Regions from separate parts of the Blastococcus sp. KM273129 genome, predicted to be linked through region 2. Evidence: riboswitches for the same ligand, from Rfam matches in the RefSeq annotation. Region 2 holds a riboswitch; each other region holds the start of a gene.
What was found. Region 2 has a riboswitch for cyclic di-AMP ahead of E9565_RS02170 (C40 family peptidase). Riboswitches for the same ligand answer to the same signal wherever they lie in the genome.
Positions count from the first base shown of each region.

Region 1: another riboswitch for cyclic di-AMP. It lies ahead of E9565_RS12140 (M23 family metallopeptidase); the one in region 2 lies ahead of E9565_RS02170 (C40 family peptidase).
Region 3: another riboswitch for cyclic di-AMP. It lies ahead of E9565_RS04460 (LysM domain-containing protein); the one in region 2 lies ahead of E9565_RS02170 (C40 family peptidase).

Region 1 is NZ_SSXB01000037.1:18,782-21,037, forward strand. It holds gene E9565_RS12140 (M23 family metallopeptidase) at 46-1,164, opposite strand; cyclic di-AMP (ydaO/yuaA leader) riboswitch at 1,339-1,492, opposite strand; gene ccsB (c-type cytochrome biogenesis protein CcsB) at 1,705-2,256, opposite strand, start outside.
Region 2 is NZ_SSXB01000004.1:20,913-23,168, forward strand. It holds gene E9565_RS02160 (M15 family metallopeptidase) at 1-132, shown strand, start outside; gene E9565_RS02165 (hypothetical protein) at 209-529, shown strand; cyclic di-AMP (ydaO/yuaA leader) riboswitch at 744-892, shown strand; gene E9565_RS02170 (C40 family peptidase) at 999-1,979, shown strand; gene E9565_RS02175 (M48 family metallopeptidase) at 2,142-2,256, shown strand, end outside.
Region 3 is NZ_SSXB01000009.1:72,463-74,718, forward strand. It holds gene E9565_RS04455 (hypothetical protein) at 1-163, opposite strand, end outside; gene E9565_RS04460 (LysM domain-containing protein) at 332-1,282, opposite strand; cyclic di-AMP (ydaO/yuaA leader) riboswitch at 1,290-1,425, opposite strand; RNA gene rnpB (RNase P RNA component class A) at 1,641-2,042, opposite strand; gene E9565_RS04470 (hypothetical protein) at 2,076-2,219, shown strand.

The sequences.
Region 1 (2,256 bases), on a different contig from region 2:
AGTCGCCTGGTATCAGATCGATCCACCCATCTCGCGGGTCAGCCCTCAGCCACAAGCCAGGTCGATGCCGCGCGCAGCGAGCCACGGCGTGGGGTTGACGCGGTTCGCGTAGAGCCCCCCGGTGTGCGTCTCGATGTGCAGGTGCGGACCGGTCGACTGACCTCTATTGCCCACCTCGGCGATCTGCTGGCCCGCCGTGACGACCTGACCCGAGGTCACGAAGTACTGGTTGATGTGACCGTAGACGGTGATCGTGCCGTCCGGGTGCTCGATGTAGACCGCGTAGCCGAAGCCGTTCGCCGTGCCGGCGTGCAGGACCACGCCGCCCTCGGGGGCGTAGATCGGCGTCCCGATGGGGGCGGCGATGTCGACGCCGTTGTGGTTGGTCCCGGACCGGTTGCCGTAGCAGGACGTGACACGGCCGGCGACCAGAGAAGCCGTGCCGGCTTGAGCTCTAACCAGCTCCTTGCGCTCTTCCTGCTCCCAGGCGGCGGCGGGATCGGCCACCCCCCGACTGGCGAGCAGCTGCGTCTCGGCCGCGCGGAGCTGCTCCTCCAGAGCCGCCCTCTCCGCGGCGGCGGCGTCGTACGCCTCCTGCGAAACCCCCAGCTGAGCCTGCGCGGCCGCCTCGGCCTCGGCGGCGGCACGCGCTGCCGTCTCCTGCTGCGCGACCGCGGCCTTCGCAGCCCGGTCGGCCTCCTCCTGCCGCTGCTGGACCTCCTCGAACGCCTCCAACCGTTCCGCACGGTCCTCGCCAAGCAGGTCCATGGTCGCGGCCCGCTGCAGCACCTCCTCCGGCCCTGCCGCTTCCAGCAGGACCGCCGCGTCGCCGAGTGGGTCAGCCCCCATGTAGAGCTCCCGACCCACGGCGGCGACGTCCTCCTGCCCCTGCTCGACGGCGGCCTGCGCGGCCGCGAGCTCCGCAGCCGCCGCGTCCGCCGTGGCCCGGGCCGATGCCAGCTCTGCCTGGGCGGCGCGCGAGGCCTCGGCAGCCGCCTCGGCCTCGATGGTCGCCCGCTGCACCTTCTCCTCGGCAGCGGCGAGGAGCTGGTCGATCCGCTCGATCTCCGCGGCGAGCTCACTCCCCGCCGCCACGGCCTGTGGCGGATTGCCGGGGGCGGCGAGTGCCGACTGCGCGGCCGCCGCGACGAGCAAGGCCGCCATCGCTGCGGCGACCGCGCCGCGGCGGGGGGTCCGCCGCGGGGCTCGACTGGCACGGGTGGGTACGGAGGTGCTGGCTGAGTTGACGGTCCGAGCCCCGCGTCGGGCGGAGCTGCCCTCGGATGCGACGGTGGTCGGGGCATGACAATGGTGCAGGGGCGCCAAGGCGGCGTCGCTCCGTTCTTCCTGGCCGCCTACCGGGTTAGCTGACGGGTTCGGGCGGGAAGGCGCCCTACCGGGTGCGCGCAGGCGCACCCGGATTCACCCCAGGGGGATCGGTGGGTCCCCGGTCCGTCCGGCTGGGAAGCGGACGGTTCGGCGGGGCCGGTCGAGGTCCTCGCTCTGAGGACGGGGCTCGGCCGGACCGGAGAGGACGGTAGTACGAAGACGCTTAGTTGTCACGGTCGGGTAACGGATCGCCTCAGTGATGACTGGCAGAAGGGTGCGGGGCTGGTGCCGGCCGGCACGTGCCCATGCGCGGAGGAGCCATGCCGCGCACCCCGAGAGGATCGCTGTGCGCGTGCGCCCCGCCACCTCCGACGGTCAGGAGACCCCGCCGTAGGAGTGCAGCCCGGTCGAGACCAGGTTCACGAAGAGCAGGTTGAACACCAGACTGGCGAAGGCGACGAGGTTGACCCACGCCGCGGGCCGGCCACGCCACCCGGCGGTGGTACGAGCGTGGAGATAGGCGGCGTACAGGGCCCACGAGATGAACGCCCACGTCTCCTTGGGATCCCAGCCCCAGAACCGTCCCCAGGCACTCTCCGCCCAGATCGCCCCGGCGACCACCGCGAAGGTCCAGACCGGGAAGCCGAAGACCGCCGTGCGGTGGGCGACGCGGTCCAGCGCCTCCACCGTGGGCATCCGGCCCCACAGGCCGACGGGCAGCTCCTCACCTGCGTTCCGCGACCGTTCCCGGTGCGCCGCCACCAGGAGCAGAACGCTGGCCACGGCACTGACGATGAAGATGCCGAAGGAGAGGATCGCCGCCGACACGTGCACAGCGAGCCAGTCGGAGCGCAGCGCGGCGATCAGCGGCCCCGACTCGGCATAGAGGTACAGCCCGATCAGGACCAGGCCGAACACCACGGGACC
Region 2 (2,256 bases):
CAGTCCTTCGGGACGCCGCAGTACGCCTGGATGGTGGCCAACGCCGGCCGCTTCGGCTTCCTCCACCCGACCTGGGCCGATCCCGGCAACGGGCGCGAGGAGCCGTGGCACTGGGAGTACGCGGGCAGCTGACCCCGCCCGGCGCCGTGGCCGGAAATGTCGGTGCCTCCTCCTAGCGTGCGCAGCGACTCACGGAGGAGAGAACGCCATGCTCATCGACTGCGACACCTGCACCGCCCGCGGGACCGGCTGCGCCGACTGCGTGGTGACCGTGCTGCTCGGGGCCCCACCGGGGTGGCAGGGGGTCGACCCGGTCGTCGTCCCGATGGCCGGGCGCGCCCGCGGCGGCCCGGCCCCGGCCGCGGAAGACGTCGTCGTCCCACCGCCGGGTGTGGTGGTGGAGTTCGACGAGGTGGAGCGGCGGGCCGTCCGGGCGCTCGCCGAGGGCGGGCTGGTGCCCCCGCTGCGGCACCCGGACGGCGCCGGCGGTCACGGCGGCGGCCGGTCCGATGGCCGGCGCACGGGCTGAGCTCCGGCCTGCGCCGACCGCCTCCCTCACACAGCGTCAGGGGGCTCCGCGGCGAGGCGTGCCCCTGACCTGGGGACTCTCGTCCCACAGGTTTCTCCGACCACCATTTGTCACGGCCGCATCACGGTCGTTAGGGTTCTCGCCGTCCGGCCGGGTGGTCGTCATCCGTCGATGGATGGCCTCGACCGGACACCGCCTAATCACCGCCGGGCGCGCACCACTGGCGCCCACGGTGTACCGGGGACCCACCGCACTCCTGGGGTGAGTTCTCCCGCAGCCGGTCCGCCGGTGCGCGGGGGATAGGGCCAGTCTTCCCAGCCCGAACCCGTCAGCTAACTCGGTCGGCGGTCGCAGAGGAAGAAACGGAGAGCCGCCGCTCGTGGCGACCCCTCACGCACTGCTGACGCACGCCCCCGAACAGCTCCGGACCGCCGGCCGGTGCACCCCCCGCACCCGTCGCCTCGGCCCGGTGCGCACGGGCTTCCTGGTCACCGCCGTCGCCGCCGTGACCGTCACCGCCCTCCCGGGCACGGCATCGGCCGTCCCCGGTGCCGACGACGTCGCCGCACAGGTGGCCGAGGCCAGCCACGAGCTCGAGGTGGTCTCCGAGCAGCTCAACGAGGCGCGCGTCGTCCTCGCCCGCCACCAGGACGAGGCGGAGGCGGCCGGCGAGGCCGCTGCCGAGGCGGAGGCCCGGATCGGCTCCCTCGACGGGCACATCCGCAGACTGGCCCGCAGCGCCTACACCGGCAGCGGCATGACGCAGCTCGACGCCCTGCTGACCAGCGACTCGGCCGAGGACCTCGTCGACCAGCTCGGCACCCTCGACGCCATCGCCGGGCACACCAACGCGGTGCTCGGCGAGGTGTCGCAGGCCGCCGAGGACGCGGAGCGGTCCCGCGACGCCGCAGCGGAGGCCGCCGCCGACGCCGAGCGCACGGTGGCGCGGATCGCCGCCCAGCAGGAGGAGCTCGAGGCGAAGATCGCCGACTACCAGCGCCGCTACGAGGCGCTCACCGCGCCGCAGCAGGAGCAGGTGGCCCGGGCGCACGGCGGCGCCGCGCTGCCCGCGCCGAGCGCCGTCACCGCGCCGAGCTCGGCCGCCCAGGTCGCGGTGAACACCGCGCTCGCCCAGATCGGCGACCCGTACGTCTGGGGCGCCGGTGGGCCGAACGCCTTCGACTGCTCGGGCCTGACCTCCTACGCCTACGCCGCGGCGGGTGTGACGCTGCCGCACTCCAGCCGGTCGCAGAGCCAGATGGGCACGCCCGTCTCGCGCAGCCAGCTGCAGCCGGGTGACCTGGTGTTCTTCTACAGCCCGGTCAGCCACGTCGGCATGTACATCGGCAACGGCCAGATGGTGCACGCGTCGACGTCCGGTCAGCCGGTGAAGGTGGCGAGCCTGGACTCGATGGGGAGCTACAACAGCGCTCGGCGCATCGCCGGGTGACAGCCGCGGGAGCACCGCAGCGAGGCGCGAGCGAGGAGCGGACCGAGGCGCGGAAGCCGGCCCGCGCCATCGTGGGCCGAGCGCCTCGGCGGCCGCGAGGAGGGCCGGTGACCCCACCCGGGGTCACCGGCCCTCCTCGTCCGGCTCACTAGGATCGCCCGGGTGAGCGCTCGCCGGGTCGCCCTGGTGACCGCGGCCCTCCTGGGGATCGCCGTCGTCGTCGTCATCGCCGTGCGGACCCCGTGGACCGTCCTGCCCGAACCCCCGGGCGGGTACA
Region 3 (2,256 bases), on a different contig from region 2:
TGACGGCGAGGATCTCGGCGACCTCACCGCTCACCTCGAAGGTGGCCAGCTCGGCGAAGGCGGGTGCGGGGGGCGGCACCGCACCGGCCGGGGCGGCGGTGGCGGCGAGCAGCAGGGCGGCGGCCGGGAACGACGGGGCGAGAAGCCGGGCGCGGGATGGCACGGGGGTGCTCCTGGGGTCGAAGGACAGGTGGGGCCGACCCTGACCAGCGAAGACGACGCCCCGGCATCCGGCGGGCGGACCGCGGGTGACCGGCGTGCGACCAGCTCCAACGCACGTGCGCCCCCTGCCCGGCAGCCGGGCAGGGGGCGCACGAGGTGCCAGCGCTGGTTACGGCAGGAAGGTCACGTGCGGGTGGTCCATGTGATTGGCCGTGGGCGAGCCGCGGTCCTCCATGCCCTGCCAGGCCCACCCGGTCCACGTGCCGGCGATCCGCTGCTCCCAGATCACGTATTCCACGCCGAGCCGGGCCGCGTTGTCGATCACGTACTGGGCGACGGCGTCCCCCTTGGCGGAGTCGCTGTAGACCATGAAATCGGCCGCGAGGCCCGCGGTGGGGCTGTGGCCGGGACGGGTGAGCACCGTCCCGACGCCGTGCACCTCCGCGATCTCCTGGACGTCCGGGCGGACGTGCGCGTCCCACTGGTCGTAGGCCGCGGAGGTGGCCGCCGGAGCCGGGGCGGGCGCCGGAGCCGGGGCGGGCGCCGGAGCCGGAGCGGGCGCCGGAGCCGGAGCGGGCGCCGGGGCCGGGGCGGGCCGCTCGTCCCGGCTGGCCCGCTCGGGAACGACCCCGCCGCCGGTCAGGGCGAGCACCTGGCCGACGCGCAGGACGTTCGCGTCCGGACCGATGACGCCGAGGTTGAGGGCGTGCAGGTCCTGCCAGGTGGTGCCGTGCCGGGCGGCGATCTTGCCCAGCGTGTCGCCGGCGACCACCGTGTAGGAGGCTGCGGCGGGCGCGGGCGCCGCCGGCGCCGGTGCCGCACCGGAGCCGCCGATGGTGAGCACCTGCCCGACACGGAGCAGGTTGGGGTCGGCGCCGATGGTGTCGCGGTTGACGTCGTAGATGCTCTGCCACGTGGTGCCGTGGCCGGCCGCGAGCTTGCTGAGGGTGTCGCCGGGGTTGACCGCGTGCTGGCCGGTGTGCGCGGCCGCGGGGCTGATGGCCCCCATGGTGAGGGCCGATGCGGCGGCGAGGACGACGGCCGGGTAGGCCACGGCGGTCGTGGTGCGGTTGCGGGAGGGGCGCCGGTGACGCCCCACGGTGCGGGTGCTCTTGGGCATGGAGTGGTGAGCCTCTCGCCGCCTGCGGAGTTAGCTGTCGGGTTCGGGCGAGAGCTGCCCGGCCGCGCGAGGCGCGGCTTCACCCCGAGATCCCGGAGGACCACGAACGGTGGGTCCCCCGCCCTGCCCGTCGTGTTCGCTGCCGGGCGGCCGTGGGCAGGTTCGGCGGGCGGCCATCCGGGTCCGCCGGTCAGCGGACGATCGAAACGGTAGGCAGGGCCGTCGGCGAGCCAGAAGCTCGGATCGGGCCTTTTCGCGGACCCTCCGCGCAAAGGCACTCGGTGTCACCAGCCGTGCGCGCAGCGCCTCCGCTTCACCCGTTCGGGTGATGCCCCCGGACGCCGGCGCGCGAGGGCGACGGACGAGTCGGCCTGTACGCCGGGTTCTGTCCACGGGTGCCTCACGGCCTCCCGATGGGCGGTCATCCATCTAGGCCTGCCGTTGCCGGCAGGCTCCAGCGGTCTACCCGCAGGCTCGGGCGGGCCGCCCTCGAACGCCTGCGCGGAGCGGCGGCGGACCGCCGCTCCTTCTTGACCTAGCTCCGGGTGGGGTTTACCGAGCCACGCCGGTCACCCGGCGTGCTGGTGGTCTCTTACACCACCGTTTCACCCTTACCGGCGCGAACGCCGGCGGTCTGTTTTCTGTGGCACTGTCCCGCGGGTCACCCCGGGTCGCCGTTAACGACCACCCTGCCCTGTGGAGCCCGGACGTTCCTCGGCGACGGAGTCTCCCCCGCCGACGCGACCGCCCGGCCGACTCGTCCGTCGTGCCAGGAAGTGTAGGCGTCCGGCACATGGACCCCCTCGCCATCGGGTACCGGACGTCGATCAATGCACCACACCCGAGGGAGGAGGACGACGTGGGACTGATCTCGGGACTCGTGAAGGCCAACCTGCTCAAGCGGTTGTTCAGCCGGTTCAGCCGGCGCGCGCGCTGACGCCCTGCGCCCCGCCCTGCAGCACCGTGGGCGCCCC